Regions from separate parts of the Paenibacillus sp. FSL R7-0312 genome, predicted to be linked through region 1. Evidence: riboswitches for the same ligand, from Rfam matches in the RefSeq annotation. Region 1 holds a riboswitch; each other region holds the start of a gene.
What was found. A riboswitch is a leader RNA that binds a small molecule or an ion and turns the genes downstream of it on or off. The one in region 1 is predicted to bind thiamine pyrophosphate.
Positions count from the first base shown of each region.

Region 1 (7,634 bases):
GTCACTTTCGCGGGCGATTTTGACCCATTCATCCTCAGTCAGCTTATCGAGCGCCATCGGCAGCAGAATATTCTCTTCTTTAAAGATCATCTCGTTGACTTCTTTGATAATCTCATCCAGTGAAGCTGCAATTTGCCCAGACTCTCCGTTATAAGCGCTGAGTCCTTTCTTAGCTTCCTTAATCATATTGCGGATCCCGTCATCCACGCCCCACATTACCTTGGTTGGGCCATAAATGCCGTACTTCTCTAAGTAAGGAAACAGCAGATTCTCCTTGCGGCTGTAATGCTTGTCGAGATCAAGCAGCAGACTCAGGTCTTCCAGCAGCTTGAAAATGATCTCTTCGCTGGCGTTCTTCTTGAACTTATCTGTATGCAGCTCCAGCCGGAAGTTAACCAGCCGTTCAATCTCACGGTTCTCCAGCTTAAAGGTATGCACCGGATGTCCCGGCTGCTCTTCAGCCTTCGAGGAGCGGTGAATCTGCTCAATTGAGCCTTTGAAGATGGCTGTATGCACGGAGCATAAACGCTGCACCTCCTCTACGGGAATGCCCTCTTCGGTCATCAGGGAATGCTCCATGGCGGATATTTCGGCTACAGTCACATCGCCTACCGCTTCTGCAAAACGCGCCTTCACTTCCTCTACACTTTTACCCGCATGCAGCTCCTTGATGATTTCTCTCAGCATAGCCTGACGGCGTGTCTGCTCCGGTACATCCACTTCACGGTTATTAATCAGTTCGCTCATTATATTCTCTCCTTCTATTCAATAATCTCGAAGCCGTGCTGCTCAAAGGCCAGGCGAACGGTTTCCAGCTCTATTCTCTTTAATTTCATGCCTTTGGATAATGTCATGAACCTGCCTGCCGTCTGCAGCATTCCAGGCTTCGTTATATCATGGAAACCCAGACCGGCCATAATATCTACGGCTTCCGGGTGCCTGGTTACCAGCTCCAATATAGACTCATCTAGCTTCAACACTTTGCTCAAGATCTGCACACCTCACAATTGAGAATTCTTCTCAGCAACAGCTTAGCATAGGGCAGGGGGGTAAATTGTGATTGCAGTCACTAAGTATAAAATTACCCCACAACATATTAGCTTTTAAGGAAAAAGCTGCCCGTACGCCTGTTACAGCATAGGGACAGCTATGTATGTTAAGAATTCACAGAATTCAAGGCTTCGGCTATGAAAAGCGTACATATAAAATTCCTTTGCAGGGTGCCGCCATTCCGGCCGATCAGCTTATGTAACCTGGCGCTTAATTCAATCTGCTCCGCTTCCTTCAGCCCGATGAACCCGTTGCAGGTCCGCAGGAAGTTAATGAAGCTATCCGCGTCATCCCTGCTGTCCCAAGGATACCGGTAGACCTCCGGGGCTCTGAAATTTCCGCTGCCGGACAGCTCTGCTACAGTTCGCTCCACTCTCTGTTCAATTACATCCCGCTTATTAAACCAGAATACCTCATACTCCGCACAGACCTCGGCAATCTCTTGCTCCATCTCACTGTCTCCCTGCAGATAAAAATTCCAAAAGAGCGCGAGCCGCCCTCCCGGCTTCAGCAGCCGCCCACATTTCTTGTAACCTTCCGGCTGCGGCACCCAATGAAAGGCTTGAGCGGAGAAGATCAGGTCGAAATCCGTCTCCGGCCCAGACCAGTGCTCAAACCTGGAGGTTACAAATCGCACGTTTTTATCCCTATGCTTCTGTCTTCCCAATTCCGCCAGTTGTGGGCCCGGTTCAATACATAGCAGCTCATACCCGCGGTCCAGGAATAATTCGGAGGCTTTACCGCTCCCGGCACCGATCTCAAGAATTCTGGACTCCTTAGTCAGAGAGGCTTCTTGTACAATCTGCTCAATCAGGGCGAATGGATAACTGGGTCTATACCTATCATAGTATTCAGCCGCTTCATTGAAACGTTCGCTTTCCTTGAGCCAGTCCTTGTTCCTCATTTGATTCACTCCCTATCCTTGGATAATGCTATTTACGCCAACGCTTGTGCTTGGTTTCACATAATAGGGAGAATGAATCTTGTGCTATTCGAGCATAAGAAAAGCTGCCCTCACGCCTTTTACAGCATGGGACAGCAGGGAAATAGCTATACGAGACTTGCCTTTTTTACAGCGACCTGCTCAATCTGTAGGAATTACGGATATCATGCGAAATCCGCATGCTGCAGAATTTAGGACCGCACATAGAGCAGAAATGAGCTTGCTTCGCCCCCTCCGCAGGAAGCGTCTCATCATGATACTCCAGCGCCCTTTCCGGGTCCAGAGAGAGATGGAACTGGTCTCGCCAGCGGAACTCGAACCGCGCCTTGGACAGCGCATTGTCCCTGTCCTGTGCACCCGGATGCCCCTTGGCGAGGTCTGCGGCATGTGCGGCTATTTTGTAGGTAATGACTCCTTCGCGTACATCATTCTTGTTAGGCAGGCCTAAGTGCTCCTTGGGCGTAACGTAACACAGCATCGATGTCCCGAGCCAGCCGATCATCGCCGCCCCGATGGCCGAAGTGATATGATCGTAACCGGGGGCAATATCGGTAGTCAACGGGCCAAGAGTATAAAATGGGGCTTCCCGGCAAATCTCGAGCTGCTTGTCCATATTTTCCTTAATCTTGTGCATCGGCACATGCCCCGGACCCTCAACCATTACCTGAACGTCATGCTTCCATGCCAAGGCTGTCAGCTCTCCCAGCGTCTCCAGCTCAGCGAATTGTGCTTCGTCATTGGCATCTGCAATAGAACCCGGACGCAATCCGTCCCCCAGAGAGAAGGCCACATCATACGTCTTCATAATCTCACATATAGCTTCAAAGTGTGTGTATAGAAAGTTCTCCTGCTGATGGGCAAGGCACCAAGCGGCCATAATCGAGCCGCCCCGTGATACGATTCCTGTCATTCTTCCGGCTGTTAACGGAATATAGCTCTTTAAGACTCCGGCATGAATGGTGAAGTAATCCACACCCTGCTCCGCCTGCTCAATCAGCGTGTCGCGATAGAGCTCCCAGGTTAAATCCTCGGCTATGCCGTTCACCTTTTCGAGCGCCTGGTATAAGGGCACCGTGCCGACAGGCACAGGAGAATTGCGTATAATCCATTCACGGGTGGTATGAATCTTAGAGCCGGTGGAGAGGTCCATGATAGTGTCTGCCCCCCAGCGGGTCGCCCACCGCATCTTCTCCACTTCCTCCTCAATAGAAGAAGACACCGCAGAATTTCCGATGTTCGCATTGATCTTCACCAGGAAGTTACGGCCAATAATCATCGGCTCGCTCTCGGGGTGATTGATGTTGGCCGGAATAATGGCCCGTCCGGCGGCTACCTCATCCCTTACGAATTCCGGCCGGGTATTCTCGCGGATCGCGATATACTCCATCTCCGGTGTAATGATCCCTTGACGCGCATAATACAGCTGGGTAACATTGCGGCCCGCACGTGCCCGCAGGGGGCTCCGCTGCAGCCCTGGATAAGCTTCTTCGGGTGGCCCACCCCTGCGGATTCCATTATCCTCCGGCTGCACAGCTCTTCCGGTGTATTCCTCCGAATCGCCACGCTCCGCAATCCAGCCTAAACGGTGCGGCGGCAGCCCCCTCCGAATGTCAGCTTCTTGCGCAGCATCGGTGTAAATTCCGCTGGTGTCATAGACACGAAGCGGTTCGTTCTCCTCTTCCCCGGCAACGCCCTCCGTTCTGCTGAGGCTGATCTCCCGCATCGGAACCTGAATATCCGGGCGCGAGCCCTCTACATACACTTTCCGGCTTGCAGGAAATCGGGAAAGGTCCACCTCTTCGTTCTTCATCATTTCGGGCATTCTAATCTCCTCCTCTTCGCTCTATGAGCCAATCAGATAAGATTTCACGCAGCAGACTGAGCCGAAGAATCATGTATAGCACAAGGCATACGAATTCTTGCAAGTCAAAAAGCCGCTCCACCTGGAGCGGCTTTATCAAAGGAACAGCCCAATAAGACTGTATTCAAAAAAGGTCCGACTCCACTTTCCTACGCTGGTATGATCCAGATCAGGTTCAAGGGTCCGGAAATTCACTTTTCCCGTCTCAGCCTATTCAGGCTCCCCTAGTGGGTATCTTATCTAATTAAATACATTCTACTGGTATAGGATTTTTTTGTAAACCCGTCAATAACAAGAACCTTCTCCGGTTATTTATCGAGCGATTCGCTCCAGTCATGCACCATCGTGCCTTCCAGGAACTTCTCGGCATCCATGGCGGCCATACAGCCGGTTCCGGCTGCCGATATAGCTTGACGGTAACGCGTATCCTGCACGTCGCCGCAAGCGAATACACCGGGAATATTCGTCTCTGTGGTGCCCGGATTAACCACTATATAGCCATTGGCATCGGTGTTAATCTGCCCGCCTAAGAAAGCGGTATTCGGTGTATGTCCGATAGCGACAAATACACCATCCGCTTCCATCAGCTCGGTAAGTCCCGTCTCATTGTTAAGGACGGTGATGCCCTTAACCCCGGTATCACCAACGGTTACCTCCAGCGGCGTGCGGTTCAGTGCCCATGACACCTTGCTGTTGTCGCGCGCGCGGTCCTGCATGATCTTCGAAGCACGCAGCTCCGGACGGCGGTGAACCAGCGTTACGCTGGAAGCAAAGCGGGTCAGGAAGCTGGCTTCCTCCATCGCAGAGTCGCCGCCGCCGACCACGACAATTTTTTTGTTACGGAAAAAGAATCCATCACAGGTCGCACAGGTGCTGACCCCGCGTCCAACATTCTCCTGCTCACCCGGGATACCCAGGTATCTGGCGGAGGCGCCGGTCGAAATAATGACCGACTCCGCTTCCAGCACACCCATTCCGTCTACAGTCACCTTGAACGGACGCTGCGAGAAGTCCACCGACTCTACCCAGCCATTCTTGAATTCAGCGCCGAAGCGTTCGGCCTGCTTACGCATGTTGTCCATCAGATCAGGACCCAGAATTCCTTCAGGGAAGCCTGGAAAGTTCTCCACTTCTGTCGTCGTTGTCAGCTGTCCTCCCGGCTGCAAGCCTTCAATTACGAGCGGGCTCAGGTTCGCACGCGCCAGATAAATCGCGGCAGTCAGCCCGGCCGGGCCTGTTCCGATTACAATCGTTTTGTACATTACATTGGCCTCCTTACAAGTAGGTGTGAGAAACATATAGATTCTTATATTTGAAAAAAGGATTCAAATATTATTGGTGGACGGCGACAAGCCGTCCGTTCCCGGCAGCATGCCCTGGGTGTCGCATTCATTATCGATCCGCCGTGCATAGCGACTTACCATGGAGACCGAGACGCCGTAACGCTGTGCCGCCTCGCGGAAGGTGACCGGACGCCCGTGCAGCCTGGCAGTCAGGTACTCCAGTGCCGCACACCAACCGCCGTCATTGCGGAATAGCGGTACATCCGGATACAGGCTGCCGATGAACTGCTTCCAGATAAACTCTGCATCCTTCTTCTGCGCAGCATCATACCTCCGGTCCATCATGGCCACCGTATGATCGATAATCCGCTGCCAGTCTTCCTTCCATTCAGCAGGGCCCTTGGGGCTGGAAGCCGCTTGCACCTGCTCTTCTTCAGGAGCTGCTGCTTCCAGATTCTCTCCAATCAGCCGCTGCAGGCTGAACAGCGCCGCCTCCTGCAGCCGGTCCTCCTGGAGCGGCTGATGCTCCAGAACTCCGCGCAGTACCTCGGACATCTCCTCATCCTCAATCCAGCGCAACGCTTCGGTCACCTGCAGCTTCGTGGAGGAATCACCGTAGCGCAGCGCCCAGAAGAACGAGGCGCGCAGCAGCGGATTGTTCCGTACTTCTTCGGTGAACTTGCCTGTATTCCCCTTCCACTGCTTGAGCTGCTCCTGGAAAGGCAATTGGTAATTATAGCTGACCGCAGGCATGGGTCTGTCTTCTCCACGGGCTTGCTGGAGCTGGGACAGGAAGAATGCCGGCACGGCCGACTCAGGGTCCAGCTTCGCAGCCTGTCTCCAGCAGCGCAGCGCTTCAGTGTAGAGGCCGCTGTTGCTGGCCGCTGCTGCGCAGTAATGATAGAGGCCGGCGTCCCCGGCGACCTCTTCATCCTTCAGCAGACGCCGGAAGTGGCTGTACGCTGCGGTATGCCTGCCCAGGATACCCATCGTGGTGGCCATTTTGAATACATGCTCCTGATGAAAAGGCACAGTGGCCTCAAGCATGCCCAGCAGAGAATCCAGCTGCTCCTTGTCACCTGCATACTGCAGGAAAATCGCCATATTGCATAGCGCATGCAGATTGCCGGGGTCCTGCTTCAGCACCTCGTTCAGGCATTCCTTCGCTTTGGCAAACCGGCCCATATAGAAATAAGCGAGGGCCAGGTTATTGTGCGCAGCCAGAAAGTCCGGTGAGGCCGCAATGATCTCTTCCAGCAGCTCTACGGCCTGGGGAAACTTGCCCTCCTCCAGCAGACTGCGGGCCCGGTCATGCTCGACCACACCCTCACGGCTGCGGATCCGCACAAGCGGAGCAGGACGGTTCAGCTCATATTGCAGCAGTTCCATCAGCTCTTCGGATTCAGCCATGAACTCGCCGCTGGCATCCTCCTCCAGATACGTGACCAGCGAACGCTCCGCCTCTTCAAAGCTTTCCATATTGGCGTAATTATTAGCCATATAGAAATGGCATTCGGTCATTGCGGGATCAATCTTCTCCAGTACATGGGTCAGAATCTCATTAGATGCTGTGTAATTACCCATCTCAGATAATATACCCGCCATGTTGCAATGATTCACCGGATTATCCGGCTCATATTCAACAGCTTTGCGAAAATTCTTTAATGCCTTATCATATTGAAAGCGGTCAAGCGACCGTACGGCTCTTTCAAAGAAAAAATTGGCATCCAGAGTGACCGGAATCACATTACCGCTGTCCGTATCATTCTCTGAAGTTTTCTCAATCATGGAAGCAAGGCACCTCCCTTTGTAAGCTTCCCTAGCCTAACGAAAAATAGGAGAGCGGTATCAAATATATACCCATACTCCCTGTCTTAAGTGTTCTTTTCGTTTCCATTTATGGACTTGGCTGTCTTCTTCACACAGTATACCACATGTGGAAGTGAGATTCTCAACCTGAGAGGAGAGTTAAGGGGAGGTAAAAGCTTGAAAAGTTGCTGCTGCAGCATAACTGTAAAAAAGAAACGCAGGGACTATATCCCCGCGTCTCTAAATAGCTTGTCTATGGAACCGCCTTCGATGATAATGCGTGTGGCCTCTGCCAGCATAGGTGCAACAGAGAGCACCGAGAATCTGCTGGAATGCTCATCCGGCAGCGCAATAGAATCCGTGACGACAATTTCGTCGATATTGGGATGATCCATCCGCTCCAGCGCGTCTCCGGAGAACAGCCCGTGCGTGGCACAGACGATGCTGTTCCGGGCCCCGCGCTCCTTCAGCCCTTCTACCACATTGACGATCGTGGTTCCCGTATCAATAAGATCCTCAATAATAATCGGCGTTCTTCCCTCAACATCTCCGATGACATGGGTAATTACCGATTCGTTATGGGCCGGACGTTTCTTGATCATGATGGCAAACGGAGAGTCCAGCCGGCTGGCCAGCTTCTCGGCCATGGAGGCGCGGCCCGCGTCGGGTGATACGACTACCAGGTCGG
Region 1 is NZ_JBBORE010000001.1:1,187,135-1,194,768, forward strand. It holds gene MKX70_RS04950 (DUF438 domain-containing protein) at 1-747, opposite strand, end outside; gene MKX70_RS04955 (DUF1858 domain-containing protein) at 762-989, opposite strand; gene MKX70_RS04960 (class I SAM-dependent methyltransferase) at 1,157-1,954, opposite strand; gene thiC (phosphomethylpyrimidine synthase ThiC) at 2,121-3,815, opposite strand; TPP riboswitch at 3,984-4,090, opposite strand; gene trxB (thioredoxin-disulfide reductase) at 4,163-5,116, opposite strand; gene MKX70_RS04975 (tetratricopeptide repeat protein) at 5,180-6,925, opposite strand; gene MKX70_RS04980 (ribose-phosphate diphosphokinase) at 7,171-7,634, opposite strand, start outside.

Region 2 (7,634 bases), 4.4 Mb from region 1:
GCCGCCCATAATTCCATCCACACGCCCGGTGGAGAGGGCAGGGATAAGCTCAAAGCCAACGTCAATCAGCTTCAGGGAGGCGGGATCGCCGCCATCGGTTTGGATCATAGTGTGCAGCATGGCTTCATACAGCGGAATGGAGGAGTAACCGGCTTGCTTGCCTGAGAGCTCTCCGGGGCGGGTTATTCCGCTGTCTGCGGAAACCATGAGATGGTTCAGGGGATGCCGTACCAGAGCGGCGACGGATTTGACCGGAATCTGCTCTCCCCGGGCCATCAGCACCTGCGGCTGGTAGCTGAGGGCCAGATCGACTTGTCCGGCAGCTACCAGCTTCAGCGCGTCGTTGCTGTCGGCAGGCATCTGTATCTCAACATCAAGCCCCTCTTCGGCAAAATACCCCTCACTCTGAGCTGCATACAAAAAGGAATGAACGGCATTCGGATACCAGTCGAGCATGATCGTCAGCTTATGGGCTGTACCGTCTGCGGCTGCCGCCGGAGCGGATGATGCCAATGATGAGCCGGAGCCAGTCGGCCCGTTATTGCCGGCGCAGCCGGGCAGAACCAAAAGAACAGACAGTAGCAGTACATAAGGCAGCAACTTATAAGGTTGAGCACTACGGGGGTAGAGATAACGGGTATAGCGGATTGGAGTCATGAATAACGTCCTCTTTTCTTCAAAAATAACTTCTCAAGCGTAGCAATACAAAGAAACAGAGTGATCCCAAGAGCGGACAGCAGCACAACAGCGGCAAACATCTCGGCACTCTGCAGATTGCCGGCCATTCTCCGGCTGAAGTAACCGAGCCCCTGGCTGCCACCCAGCCATTCGCCGATGGTAGCGCCTATGACACAGTACACTACCGACAGCTTCAGTCCGGAGAAAAAGGACGGCAGGGCCAGCGGAACAGCAGCCTTGCGGAGAATCTGCCAGCGGTTCGCGCCAAGCGTCAACAACAGCTCGCGGTACTGCTCCGTATTCTTGCCCAGCCCGTCGTAGGTGCCGACAACCACCGGGAAGAAGGCGGTCAGGAACACTACGGCGACCTTACTCCACAAGGTGTAGCCGAACCACATGATAAACAGGGGAGAGAGGGCAACCAGCGGAATCGTCTGGCTGATAATCAGCAGCGGATACAGCGCCTTGGCCATCGGCCTGAATAGATGCATGCCCGTTCCCAGCAGACTGCCGCAGAAGACGGACAGAGCGAAGCCTGTTAGTACCTCAAGCAGCGTTGCGGGCAGGTGCACACCGAAGAGCAGACGCCGCTCCTCCATCAGAGCGCTCCAGATGGCAGTGGGGGCCGGCAGGATGAACGGAGGAATCAGCCCCAGCCGGGACACCGTTTCCCAGACTGCAAGGATCAGCAGCACGAGCAGAATAGCCGGGCTGTATTCCCGCAGCAATCTTCTATAAAAGACGGTTGTCATACAGCTTCAGCTCCAACTCCTTCCGCAGGGCAACAAACTGCGGTTCGTAATTCAGACTGTGATGTCTGGGACGGGGGAGACCGGTGATGAACTCCTGCATACCGCCCCCGGCACCGCCGGTCATCAGATAGATGCGGTCGCTAAGCAGAAGCGCTTCTTCAAGGTCATGGGTAATGAACAGCACAGTCTTCTCCAGTCCCGACCATAATTCCAGCAGCCAGCGGTGAAGCTCCCGCTTGGTTATGGCGTCCAACGCCCCGAACGGCTCGTCCAGCAGGAGCAGCTCATTCCCGGCGGCAAGGGTGCGGAGCACCGCAACCCGCTGGCGCATGCCGCCCGACAGCTCATGCGGATACGCAGCCCCGGTCTCACCAAGGCCGAACTGCTGCAGCATGCTGCGAATCTGGATAACGGCTTCCTCTTTGGAGCCGCTCCGCTTCAGTTCCCAGGGCAGCAGGCAATTGTCCAGCACGGTTCTCCACGGCAGCAGGAGATCCCGCTGCGGCATATATCCGACCTGGCCGAGCCGCTCCGAGGTGTTTTTGGACGGTTGCCCGTGCAGTGCAACCTCGCCGCTGCCGGGTTCCAGCAGGCCGGCGATAATCTTGAACAGCGTGCTTTTGCCGCAGCCGCTGGCCCCCACGACGGAGATGAACTCCCCGCGGCGGACCTTCATGGAGATTTCGGAGAAGACCGGAGCCCTTGAAGCTGCGCCGAAAGAATAGGACAGGTTCGCGATGTTGATCATAGGATGGAGAAGCAAGCCTCCTTAGGGAAAAGTGATTACGCTACGAAAACAAGAAAGACCCATCCATTTCCGGAGGAAATGAATGGGTCTGAAGGTACAGTCAGTTTGCAAAGACGCGGAACCGCTGATACATTCTGCTCCACTTCCCTCCGCTGGTATGATCCAGATCAGGTTCCAAGGGTCCGGAGCTTAAGCTCCGTCTCAGTCGGCCGACTCCCCTAGTGAAATAACAGGTGCTATTGAATTCGTAATTGCTACTTAATATACCATAATTCCTCCGCTTGTAAAGAGCCTGTACTCAGCGCTTGGAGAGGCCGGTTATGAACAATGCAACAATTCCCTGCGAGATTTCCTCTTTGGAGGATCCGTTCCGTTTCTGTTCATACAGGTAAAGATCGGGACTAAGTACAGAGATAAGTGCTGTGGCAGCGAAGCGGGGATCAATCCCGATAATCTCTCCATTCGCGGATGCGCGGTGCAGAAGTTCACTCATAATCCTCCCGAGCCGCTGGAAAAAAGGATGTTCGAACTGGGTAAGCTGCTTCTTGCCTGTGAATTCAGATTTGATCATATTCAAGAGCTCCGCATATTGCTCAATGAAACCAACGACCTGCTCAATGCTGCTCTGCAGATGCGCGAGGGCAGCCGTTTCACCGGCGCTGGCAGCAAGCTGCTGTTCCATCCCCGACAGAAACTGCTCGGTGCTGTCCAGCAGCAGAGCCGAACAGATTTCGCCCTTATCGGTGAAGCGGCGGTACAGCGATCCCTGTCCTATGCCGGCCCGTTTGGCGATGCCGTACATACTGACAGCTTCGAGGCCGCTCTCGGTGAACAGCTGGCGGGCCGCTTCGAGTATCCGCTGCATATAAGGATCGGCGGGTTCTTTTGCAGCGTTATCTGCGTGCCCTGTGTTCTCGGGAGCTGCTGATGTTACAGGTTCAACTTCCGTTTCTGTTTTTTTCATAATATCCCCTTTCAGTCATACAACAATCCATCCGGATACCCGGCTATCCATGAATCAAAGCTGCAAAATAAACAACATTTATGCCTACAGTGAGTTCTAATAAATCTCTATACTGCCGGTAACGAATCAAGTGAGGGGGAATTGACGTATTCCGCTAGCCCGAAGTAATTCACTGGTAACTTGTGTGTTGTTTACAGGAAATTATGTAAAACAATTGACACATCGGACAATTGTCCGTAGACTATGAAATGCGATAACGGACAATTGTCCGTTCACTAATTATATAGACAAACCTGCCCGCAGGTCAACGTAGCTGACTGCGGACAATTCAGGAGGAGAAGGAGTATGAATCAGACCTTGAAGCAGGATGCCGATTTCCGGTTATCCGGCATTCTAGTTCCGCTGCTGGCTATTATTGCCGGCGTATTTATGGTTGTGCTGGACAGTACCGCAATGAATGTGGCATTGTCCAGACTAGTGGTGGATTTCAATACAGACCTGCATACGCTGCAGTGGGTTGTAACCGGGTATATGCTGGCGCAGGCTTCGGTCATTCCGCTGTCAGGCTGGCTGTCTGACCGGTTCGGGGCTAAGAACGTCTTTTTGACAGCTGTTATTGTGTTTACGATCGGCTCCATTCTGTGTGCAACGCCAAGCAGTGCAGAATGGCTGGTCGTATTCCGGGTATTGCAGGGTCTCGGAGGGGGCTGTGTGCTCCCGGTCGGGATGGCTTATGTGTACAGACTGGCTCCCAAGAGTAAAGTCGGCGTTGTTATGGGAATTATGGGGATTCCCGTGCTGTTCGCACCCGCGATTGGTCCTGTATTGTCAGGCTGGCTGGTGGAATACCACTCCTGGCGCTGGATCTTCCTGATTAATATCCCCATCGGTATTATCTGTGTGCTGATCGGGCTGCGAAAGCTGCCGAATGCGGCGAAGAACACCGTTCCCGGCATGGATAAATTCGGAATGGTGCTCGGACCGCTGGCTTTTGCTTCACTCACTTACGGTGTAAGTCAGGGTGCGCAGAGCTGGACCTCGGACAAAACGCTAATCGGGTTATCTCTGGGAGCTGTTGCACTGATTGCCTTTGTCATTGCCGAGCTGCGTTCCAGGACCCCTTTACTGGAGCTGCGGATTCTGAAATCCGTGGATTTCACCACCGGAATTATCGTGCAGTGGATCGCCCAGTTCGGCTTATATGGTGCTTTATTTCTACTGCCGCAGTTTCTGCAGCAGGCCCGCGGCTTCGGCGCATTTGATACCGGATTGACCCTGCTGCCGCAGGCCATTGCTTCCGGGCTGATGATGCCGATTGCCGGAATTCTGTTCGACCGGATCGGGGTGCGCTGGCTGGTGGTTTGCGGACTCAGTCTGGTCTCTGGCGCATTGTTTCAGTATTCCCATGTCGATCTGACCACCCAGAGCCGTGATCTCATTCTTCCGCTAATCATGTGCGGTGCAGGGATGGGGATGATGATGATGCCGATGAATACGCATCTGCTGAACAAGGCGCCAGGCAATCTGGTCAACCGGGTAACCTCACTCACCAACTCCATGCAGCAGGTCATTAACTCACTTGCAGTGTCAACACTGGTTACGATTCTGACGGCCAGAACCTCCGCGCGTGGTCTTGAAATGCAGGAGGCGGCAGCCGCTGCCGGGCAGACGGTGGACGGAGTCTCGAAGGAAGCCCTGCAGCTGGCCAAGCAGACTGTATTGGCCCAAGGCTTTGCCGACACCTTCCACATTATGATTTTTGTAGCTTTAGGCGGCGCCGTCCTTGGACTGCTGCTGCGCAGGGGCCGCAAACCAGAAAGCGGAGGCTCCAGGGAGAAAGCGTTGCCTGAAATCATGCACGGTTAATAGGTGCATTCACATTCATAAGAAGTAAGGCGGCGATTCTCCGTTACTGGAGGGTCGCTGTTTTGCGTTGTGGATCATTTAGTTTGTCTTCCACTGATGTAGAAATGCAATTTCGGGGCAAGCTAAACTATCAAAAACCTATATAACATAAATCCGATGTTTATTATCGGAAAAAGTTATTGACGGATGTAACAGCTCAGTGTTACGATTCATTTTGCTGGCAAGTCCGGAACATAAAGAGAGATGAGAGGGGATTAATCTTATGAAAAAACTTAGTCTGACAATTATGCTGCTCCTGACCATGGCCGTGGTTGCGGCATGCGGCAACAACAATAACAATAATTCAGCAACAGGCGGCAATGCGGCGGCTGAACCGACTGCGGCGGCTACTGATAGTGCAGCACCTGCTGAGCAGAATAGTCTGGAAGCTGTCAAAGCCAGCGGCAAGCTGCGTATCGGAACAGAAGGCACCTATGCCCCGTTCACATATCATGATGCCGACGGCAAGCTGACCGGTTTCGATGTGGAAATTGCTGAAGAAGTAACTAAACGTCTGGGCGTGGAAGCCGAGTTTATCGAGACTCAGTGGGACGGTATTTTTGCCGGCATGGATGCCAAGCGGTTCGATACGATCTTCAACGAAGTTTCCATTACGGATGAGCGCAAAGTGAAATATGATTTCTCCGACCCGTATATCGTATCCAAGGCTGTGCTGATCGTCAGTGAAGATAATGAAGATATCAAATCATTCGCGGACCTCAAGGGCAAGAAAGCCGGCCAGTCCCTGACAAGTAACCTCGGACAGATTGCAACGGATAACGGTGCAGAGATTGTATCCACCGAAGGCTTCAATCAGGCAATTGATCTGCTGACCTCCGGCCGGATTGATGCAACCGTCAATGACGGCTTGTCCTTCCTGGATCTGAAGAAGCAGAAGCCTGATATCAAGATCAAGAAGGTTGATGAGATTGCAGAAGGCTCGTATAGTGCAGCGGTCTTCCTGAAGGGTAACGATGAGCTTGTGCAGGCAGTGAATGAAGCGCTGACTGCCATGCATGATGATGGCACATATCTGAAGATTTCCGAGAAGTACTTCGGAGCTAATGTATCGAAATAAGCTTGCCTGCTTGACGGCAGTCTCAAATAACTTATGGACACAGGGCGGAGCTGGTTGCTTCCGCCTTGCCGTTCCAAGAAGGATGTCAGAACGATGGATGACCGCAAAATACAAATATTTCTCGATTCACTGCTGCCTCTGTTCAAAGCCGGGGTGGCTTTTACCATTCCGCTGACCTTGGTCTCCTTTGCACTTGGGCTTACACTTGCTGTAATTACTGCGCTTGTGCGGCTCTCTTCCTGGAGAATTCCGAAGCTGATTGCCGGCTTCTACGTCTGGGTCATCCGCGGAACACCGCTGCTGCTTCAGCTGTTTATTATTTTCTACGGGCTGCCTACGGTAGGTATTGTGCTTGATCCGTTCATCGCAGCTGTGATTGGCTTCACCCTTAGTGTCGGGGCATACTCCTCGGAAATTGTCCGGGCGGCTATTCTCTCCATACATAAAGGGCAATGGGAGGCTGCCTTCTCCGTCGGTATGAGCCGTGGACAGGCTTTGCGGCGGGTGATTCTGCCTCAAGCTGCCCGGGTATCGGTTCCGCCATTATCCAATTCATTTATTAGTCTGGTGAAGGATACATCACTTGCAGCAAGCATCACATATGTAGAAATGTTCAGAAAAGCTCAGCAAATTACAGCCACCACCTATGAACCGCTGCTGTTGTATTGCGAAGCGGGTTTATTCTATCTGTTATTTTGCTCAGTATTATCGGTGCTGCAGAAATACCTGGAGAAGCGGCTGGACCGGTATTCGGCCAGTTAAGGAGGCATACCCATGATTGAAATACGTGATTTACATAAATCCTTCGGTCCGCTGCAGGTCTTGAAGGGGGTTGATCTTACCGTTGAGCATGGCCAGGTGATGGTCATTATCGGACCTTCCGGCTCCGGCAAAACCACCCTGCTGCGCTGCTTCAACCTGCTGGAGACTCCCGACAAGGGCAGCCTGGCTCTGAATAATATTAAGCTGGATTTCACTCCCGGCGGCAAAATTCCACAGCGTACCGTGCTGTCTCTTCGCCAGCAGACGGGAATGGTCTTCCAGTCCTACAATCTGTTCCCGCATATGACGGCGCTCGGTAATGTAATGGAGGGCCAGGTGACCGTTCAGAAGCGTTCCAGGGAGGAAGCCAGAACGAAGGCGCTTGCCCTGCTGGACAAGGTAGGGCTGGCCGACAAGGCGGATACCTATCCGCATCAGCTGTCCGGCGGCCAGCAGCAGCGTGTGGCGATTGCCCGGGCGATGGCGGTCGAGCCGGAGGTGCTGCTGTTCGATGAGCCAACCTCGGCGCTCGATCCGGAGCTGGTCGGTGAGGTGCTGAAGGTCATCAAGCAGCTGGCCCGGGAAGGAATGACGATGGTCATTGTTACCCATGAGATGAAATTCGCGGCCGATGTGGCCGACCGGATCATCTTAATGGATAACGGGGTCATTCTGGAGCAGGGAACTCCGCAGCAGGTGCTGGAGCAGACGAAGAATCCGCGCGCCCTGCAGTTCCTGAACCGGCTC
Region 2 is NZ_JBBORE010000001.1:5,551,578-5,559,211, reverse strand. It holds gene MKX70_RS24455 (ABC transporter substrate-binding protein) at 1-657, opposite strand, end outside; gene MKX70_RS24450 (ABC transporter permease) at 654-1,430, opposite strand; gene MKX70_RS24445 (ABC transporter ATP-binding protein) at 1,411-2,193, opposite strand; TPP riboswitch at 2,306-2,408, opposite strand; gene MKX70_RS24440 (TetR/AcrR family transcriptional regulator) at 2,477-3,142, opposite strand; gene MKX70_RS24435 (DHA2 family efflux MFS transporter permease subunit) at 3,488-5,008, shown strand; gene MKX70_RS24430 (amino acid ABC transporter substrate-binding protein) at 5,271-6,125, shown strand; gene MKX70_RS24425 (amino acid ABC transporter permease) at 6,219-6,887, shown strand; gene MKX70_RS24420 (amino acid ABC transporter ATP-binding protein) at 6,900-7,634, shown strand, end outside.
Region 2: it holds a riboswitch for thiamine pyrophosphate, as region 1 does, so the genes downstream of both, MKX70_RS24445 (ABC transporter ATP-binding protein) here and thiC (phosphomethylpyrimidine synthase ThiC) in region 1, are expected to answer to the same signal.

Region 3 (7,634 bases), 330 kb from region 1:
TGAATCCGGATTATGTTCATAAATTCACCCAGAAGGAGTCTCTCCCCTTGAAAAAATTAATCTGGATCGGCTGTCTCTCCTATTTCGTCATCGGGCTTGCCCATGTGGTACTGGGCTCTATTCTGCCTGTGCTGCTTCAGCATTATGACCGCAGCTACAGTGCGGGAGGCGAGCTAATCTTCAGCCAGTTCGGCGGCTTCCTCGCCGGTGTGCTGGTCTCGCCGCTGCTGAACCGCCGCTTCGGCAAACGCGGCGGCATCCTGATCGCCACCGGAATGCTGCTCTGCGCCGAAACGGCCTATGCCTTCCTCCCGCCCTGGGGCTGGATGTACGTGATTGCGGTAGCCGCAGGCTTCGGCTTCGGCATGATCGAAGCCGTCATCGGCACGATTATTATCGCAGCAATCACCGAAGGAACAGCAATTGCTATGAGCAGGCTGGAGGTGCTGTTCGGTGTAGGCGCACTGCTCATGCCGCTGGCCGCAAGTCCGCTGATTGCCGCCGGCAGCTGGAGGCTGGCTTTCCTGATCGTTGCCGCCTTTTCTCTGGTTTCACTGCTCTTCTGGGCGAAGAGCAGCTTCGGTCCGCTCCAGGGTGTGCTGGATGAGCGGCCTTTACGCACTGCCGCTGCCGCTGCCTTCGCAGACGCAACAGCACCCGGAACAGTATCCGTTGCCGGTAAATCCGGACGCCTGCCGTACAAGGGCAAACAGTGGGTACTCCTTGGACTGTTCATCGTCTTCTTCTTTCTCTATGTAGGTACCGAGATGAGTCTGGTCAATTTCATGCCGGCGATCTTCATCGCCAAGCTGGGCATGAGCGAAGCTGCGGCAGCGCTGACGGTTACCTTCTTCTGGCTGGCTATGTCGGCGGGCAGACTGTTCGCCGGTGTGGTTGCCGAGCGGATTTCCTACCGCATCTACGTGCTCCTCAGCTGCTTCGCCGCTTTGCTGCTGCTGGTTATTTTCCCGTTCGCCGAGCACCGGATTGCCGCATTCGCCGTCATTCTGCTGCTCGGGCTGTTCATGTCCGGCATCTTCTCCATCGCCCTAGTCTTCGCAAGCAAGCTGCTGCCCGGTGCGGAGGAATCCACGCCAAGCATCATGATCGCCTCGGGCGGAATCGGCGGCGCGGTGCTGCCGCTGCTGACCGGCTGGTCCATGGACCATATGCAGGTGGCCCAGACCTCAGGGCTTCTGGCCGCTTTTGCCGCCGTATTATTCCTGCTTAGCGTGGCTGCCTGGAAAATCGGGTAATATAGCAAGAGATCAATATCCTGTGAATAAGGACGGAATCCGTATATGGCTGAGCTGCACTCCGACAGACCCGAACCGCTGCTGCATACTGCATTGCTGCAATTCATTTTCCCCTTCTCCCTCAAGGCCGGACAGGACCAAGAACTGGCCCAGCGTCTGCAGCAGGACGGGTTTACGCGTTTTTTTCTCGATAACAAGGATCTTGAGCATGCCTATTACGGGGAGGGCTACTGCGTCTCCCATGAGAGAATGGAGCGCAGCTACCTGCCGTTCGCCGCTCATGTCCTCTTTCCGCGTGAGAAGGATGCTGATTCCTTCCGCCGCTTTTCCCGGGTGAACAATCTGCAGTGCCAGCTTGAAATGCCGTTTCAATCCGTAAATTTCCGCGTGCTGTCCACGGATGTGTTCCTCTGTCCGTTTGATTTGGGCTTCCTGACCATAAGAACGGCTATTGAAGAAGAGCATCTCTCCTTCAGCACTGCGCTGGAATTCGCCGACCGCTTCCGTACACTGGAGGACGTATCCTACCAGGATAAGCAGTCCTTTATCCATTGTCATAAGAAGTCTTTCGGCCAGGTGGAGGATTTCGTATTCAAGAATCTGATTGCCGGGCTGGAGCCGTTTCTCGACCCTGCGGAGATCGATGGCGCGTATTTCGAGACCTTGCCTTTTTTCGTGGACGAACGGATGCTGGTGCAGGCTTTCTACGGCTTCAACCGCGAAGAAGAATCGGAGGAGATCAGTACCCTGCTGCGCTACCGTGCCTCCCAGCTGGATGGGCTGAGTATGGAGGGCAAGCCTTATACCAGTGCCAGCGATCCCGAATATATCGAGCAGTACACCTCTGAACATTGCTACAGCCGCTGGGGGCCGGACACCTATTATATGACCAATGAGCAGACCTTCTGCTGCCTGAGCCGGGCCGAATCTGACATCGCCACCCCGTTGATTAACCAGATGTACGGGGAGTATTATTATGGGCTTCTGCTGAGTGTTTTTCATAAAATCGTGCTGCTGAAGCTGGCCAATCTGCATTCCCGGCTGCGCATCAACCACGATTATGACGAGATCGAGAATCTGATCTTCCTGATTAATAAGTTCTCGGCCAAATTCTACTTTTTGGAGCTGATTTCGCAGTCGCAGGGACGGGAGATCTTCTTCCAGCTGCGCAAGGTTTACGGCAACGACGCCCTGTTCGATGAAGTGAAGATGACCTTGAATGACCTGTTCCAGTATCAGGATAAATTCCAGGCCAAACGCCGGGATACGCTGCTGATGGTCCTGACTGTATTTACGGTAATAAGCGGGATTTACGGGATGAATCAGGTCATTGAGGACTTGAAGGCACCGATCGATTGGAGCAAAATGCTGGAGTACTCTGCGTTTGAGTACCTGGCGCTGTTCCTCACCTTCTCCGGGATCGCAGTCAGTCTGGGCCTGACGCTGAGAGAGGTGTGGAACGGAATACGCAGCCGCCGTAAGAAGCGGTTCTATGATAGGGATTGAGGGGGAGGCTGGACAACCAGGAAGCTGGCGTCTATAATACACCGTAAGAACATAGCAATACCCGTGAACTTCATAGAACCAGGGGTGCTGGAATTGGCCGGCTGAGATTGTATCCCACAAGATACTGACCCTTATACCTGATCTGGATAATGCCAGCGTAGGAATCTTCATTCAACCCCGAGCCCCTTCATAGGCCTGAAGTTGAGCTCACCTTGCGCAAGTAACTGGCGTCCCGGTCTCCGGGGCGCTTTTTGGTATGGGTTACTCTGAATTTTGGAAGACTAGGGATTGCTGGAAGGAGAGAGAAGAGAAATGGGAGTCAAAAAAGTATTACCGCTGCTGCTCAGCTCTATGCTGGTTATTGCGATAGCCGGATGCGGGGGCGGAAACAGTAACGCAGGAAATGCCGGAGGCAGCACACCTGCCGCCGGGAGCAGCACCGCTACACCTGAAGCAACCGCAGCCGCCAGTACCACCGACGCGCCTATAGAGCTTACCCCGGTTAAGATTGCGCTGGACTGGACGCCGAACACGAATCACACCGGCCTGTATGCCGCCAAGGAGCTGGGGTATTACGCTGAGGAAGGTCTGGATGTAGAGATTGTGCAGCCTGGCGCTGCCGGGTCTGACACGATGGTTACTTCCGGTGAAGCCCAGTTTGGCATCAGTGCACAGGAGGCGCTCACCCTGGCCCGCCTGCAGGATGTGCCGCTCGTATCTATCGCCGCTATCATTCAGCATAATACCTCCGGCTTTGCCGCTCCGAAGGACCGCAATATTAAGACGCCGAAAGACTTCGAAGGCAAAACCTACGGAGGCTGGGGCTCTCCTGCGGAAGAAGCGGCCATGAAAGCGATCATGGATCCGGAAGGCGGAGATGTCAAAAAAGTGAAGCTGGTAAACATTGGTGAAGCCGACTTCTTCACTGCGGTGAAACGCGATATCGACTTTGCCTGGATCTTCTACGCCTGGACCGGGATCGAAGCCGAACTGCGCGGCGAGCCGCTGGATATGCTGTACCTGAAGGATTATGCGCCGCAGCTGGATTACTACACACCGGTGCTGACCACCAGTGAGAAGGAAATTGCCGAGCATCCGGAAGTGGTGAAGGCTTTCCTCAAAGCTACGTCGAAAGGATATCAATACGCGATCGATCATCCGGAAGAGGCGGCCACAGTCCTGTCCGATGCAGTGCCTGATCTTGATCCCGAGCTGGTGCTGGCCAGCCAGAAATGGCTCAGCCCGAAATACAAGGACGATGCCGCCCGCTGGGGGGAGCAGAAGCTTGAAATCTGGCAGAATTACGCAGAGTGGATGTACGGCCTGAAGCTGCTGGACAAACCGCTGGATGCCGCAAGTACATTTACGAATGAATTTTTGCCGGAAGGCCAGTAAACACCGGGTGGAATAATACTGACCCTAACTTACATGAGAGGAATGAATAATAAATGGCTAATACACTGCTTAGCATTCAGGTAATTCCCAAGACTCCAAACAATGAGGATTCGATCCCTTACGTGGACACTGCGATTGAGGTAATTCAGAAGTCGGGGGTCAAGCACCAGGTGAATCCGCTTGATACTACCATGGAAGGCGAGCTCACGGAGCTGCTGGAAGTTGTACGTCAGATGCATGAGGCACTGATTGCCTCCGGCAGCCCGAGCGTGATCTCCCAGATCAAGATCGCCCATAATCCCAGCGGTATTAGCATGGACAAGCTGACGGAGAAATACCGGCCGTGAGAAGCACCTGGAGACAAATCTGGCCGCCCCTTGTGGCGGTCATCTTTTTTCTGGGCGCATGGCAAATTGCGGTATCGGTGTTCCATATCCCGGCCTGGCAGCTGCCGAGCCCGTCCGATATCGCGCGTGAATCACGCGGCAACGCCTCCGGGATCTGGGCGCATACGGCCGCAACGCTGCGCCTGACCCTGATCGGCTTCCCGGTCGGCACCGGCATCGGCCTCATTGTCGCCCTGCTGCTCCATCTGCTGCCCTGGCTCAAAAGAGCACTCTATCCGCTGCTGATCCTCAGCCAGAATGTGCCCTCCATTGCCCTTGGACCGCTGCTGATTATCTGGTTCGGCTTCGGCCTGCTGCCCAAAATCGTCCTGATCACCCTCGTCTGCTTCTTCCCAGTTGCTGTAGCGGCCATGGGCGGGCTGGCGCAAAGCGACCGGGTAATGTTGAACTATATGAAAATGGCCGGCGCAAGCAACTGGCAGATCTTCACCAAGCTGGAGCTTCCCGGCTCCCTGCCCTCCCTGTTCTCAGGGCTCAAAATCTCCGCGACCTATGCCGTCATGGGCGCAGTGGTTGCCGAGTGGATCGGCGCGGACAAAGGGATCGGCTATTATATGCTGCTGCAAAAGGCCTCTTACCGCACGGACCGGATGTTCGTGGCCATTGTCATTATTGTGCTGCTGAGTCTGGTGCTGTTCGCGCTGATTGCCCTGCTGGAGCGGTGGCTCGTGCGCTGGAAGCCGCGCAAGGAAGCTTAACGCGCATAGGGTAACAACACACCGCTATACTGAGAACGTTAGAGATAAAGCTTAAGTACAAAGATTTCTATACAGAAGGAGCTGACCGAAGTGTCTCCACTCACGAATACCGTACAGCTCAAGAAGGACGTCCCCGGCAGCAGCCTTGACGAGGCCAAAAGCGCACCGCCTGCGCTTGAAGTCAGCAGCGTCTCCAAGTCGTTCACGCACCGCCGCCGGGAGACGCATGTGCTGGATCAGGTGTCGCTGACGGTAGCGCCGCAGGAATTCGTCTCCATTGTCGGCCCTTCCGGCTGCGGCAAAAGCACCCTGTTCCATATTATCGGCGGCCTGACGCTGCCGGATGCCGGAACCGTCAGCATGGACGGCGTCCCGGTTACCGGGCAGCGCGGCAAGATCAGCTATATGCCGCAGCAGCCCGCGCTGTTCCCGTGGCGGAGCATAGAGGACAACGTCCTGCTCGGCGCCGAGCTGCAGGGCGCGCCTCAGCCGCAGGCCCGCGAAGCCGCGCGCCACTGGCTGGCCAAGGTCGGCCTGGGCGGATTCGAGCGCGCTTATCCGCATATGCTGTCCGGCGGCATGCAGCAGCGGGCCGCCTTCCTGCGGGCCATGCTCGCTCCGCAGGAGCTGATGCTGCTGGACGAGCCGTTCAGCGCACTCGATGCGCTGACGCGCGAGCAGATGCAGCGCTGGCTGCTGGAGCTGTGGGAAGAGAACCGCCGCTCCGTGCTGTTCATCACCCACAACATCGAAGAAGCGCTGCTGCTCTCCAGCCGCATCTATGTCTTCTCCGGACGTCCCGGCTCCGTCCTGCACACCGTCGATGTACCGTTCCCGCGTCCGCGCCGCGATGAAATCACCGATGCACCAGAGTTCCTGCAGCTTAAGCGCCAGCTCTCGGTGTGGATGCGCGAGGAGCAGGCCAAGAGCCTTTGACGGAGTCGCCGCTATTCGGCCCATATATGCTGAACCTAGCTATTCACATTTCACGATGAACCTGCCGTTTGCGGTGGGGGGCGCATTTTCCGGAATTCCGGAGAAATCCTGCACTAAATACAACATTCCCCTCCTTATCCCGGCCCCTGATTCAAGATTGTTGTACAAAAGGCAGCATTTCTCCTTCTCCAAGCGGCATAGCGGGAGAATTGCTGTATTCCGTACAACAATTCTCTCAAACACCCTATTAACGGTGAACAGAGTTGCACTTCGTACAACATAATGCCTATTCCATGTGAGCTTAAGAAGCTCAATTCATCAAGTACCCGCCCTACATCCAGCCCTTCTCCTCAGCCAGCCGCACCGCCTCAATCCGGCTCTTCACTTCCAGCTTGCCGAGAATCTCCGAGATGTAATTGCGGACGGTGCCGTAGGATAGATGCAGCGCCGAGGCGATCTCCCCGGCACTCCGGCCCGCGCCGGCCAGCTTCAGAATCTCCCGCTCCCGGTCCGACAGCGGGTTCTCTTCCCGCAGGCTGCCGAAGACCAGCTCGGGGGACACCTCCCGGTGCCCGCCCATCACCCGGCGGATCGCCTCCGCCAGCTTGTCCACCGGCTCATCCTTCAGCAGGTAGCCCTGAATCCCGGCCTTCACGCCCCGCTCGAAATAACCGGGGCGGGCGAAGGTCGTCAGGATGATGATTTTGGTGGCACAGCCCCGCGATTTCAGGATCTCCGCAACCTCCAGACCGCTCATCAGCGGCATCTCAATATCCATCAGACATACATCCGGCTGAAGGCGTTCAATCAGGGCCAGTGCCTCTGCCCCGTCTCCGGCTTCCCCGGCAACCTCGATATCATCCTCCAAATCGAGCAGTGAAGCCATCGCTCCGCGCAGTAGCCGCTGATCCTCGGCAATTACGATGCTGATCATGCCGTTTCCCCGTCCTTTCTATCCTTAACTATTCTTGGCGTCACCACAGTTAACAATGTTCCTGTCCCAGTTCCTGTTCCTATGCCACTGCCCGTTCCCGGGCCCAAGGTCAGAGAACCGTCAATCAGGGCCAACCGCTCGGCCATCCCTTTCATTCCGTTGCCGTCCCGGCGGTGCGCTGCTCCCTCAGCTCGCCCGTCCTGCAGCCCGACTCCAACTCCGTTATCCTCCACCGTAATCCGTACCTCTCCAGCCGTCATCTCAATGCCAATCCGGCACAGGTCTGCACCGCTATGCTTCACAATATTGGTGACGGCTTCCTTGATGCAGAGGCTGAGAATATTCTGCGTCAGGTCTGATACGCCCGGGAGCGCTGCATCTCCGTCCACTTCAAGCCCAATCTCCGCGCTGCGCAGCATCTCCCCGGCCTCCGCCAGTTCTTCGGCCACAGAGACTGCGCGCATCTCCGAGACCAGCTCCCGCACCTGCCGCAGCGCAGCAC
Region 3 is NZ_JBBORE010000001.1:854,903-862,536, forward strand. It holds gene MKX70_RS03615 (MFS transporter) at 48-1,256, shown strand; gene MKX70_RS03620 (hypothetical protein) at 1,302-2,762, shown strand; TPP riboswitch at 2,833-2,943, shown strand; gene MKX70_RS03625 (ABC transporter substrate-binding protein) at 3,075-4,157, shown strand; gene MKX70_RS03630 (thiamine-binding protein) at 4,211-4,504, shown strand; gene MKX70_RS03635 (ABC transporter permease) at 4,501-5,262, shown strand; gene MKX70_RS03640 (ABC transporter ATP-binding protein) at 5,353-6,198, shown strand; gene MKX70_RS03645 (response regulator transcription factor) at 6,530-7,132, opposite strand; gene MKX70_RS03650 (sensor histidine kinase) at 7,129-7,634, opposite strand, start outside.
Region 3: it holds a riboswitch for thiamine pyrophosphate, as region 1 does, so the genes downstream of both, MKX70_RS03625 (ABC transporter substrate-binding protein) here and thiC (phosphomethylpyrimidine synthase ThiC) in region 1, are expected to answer to the same signal.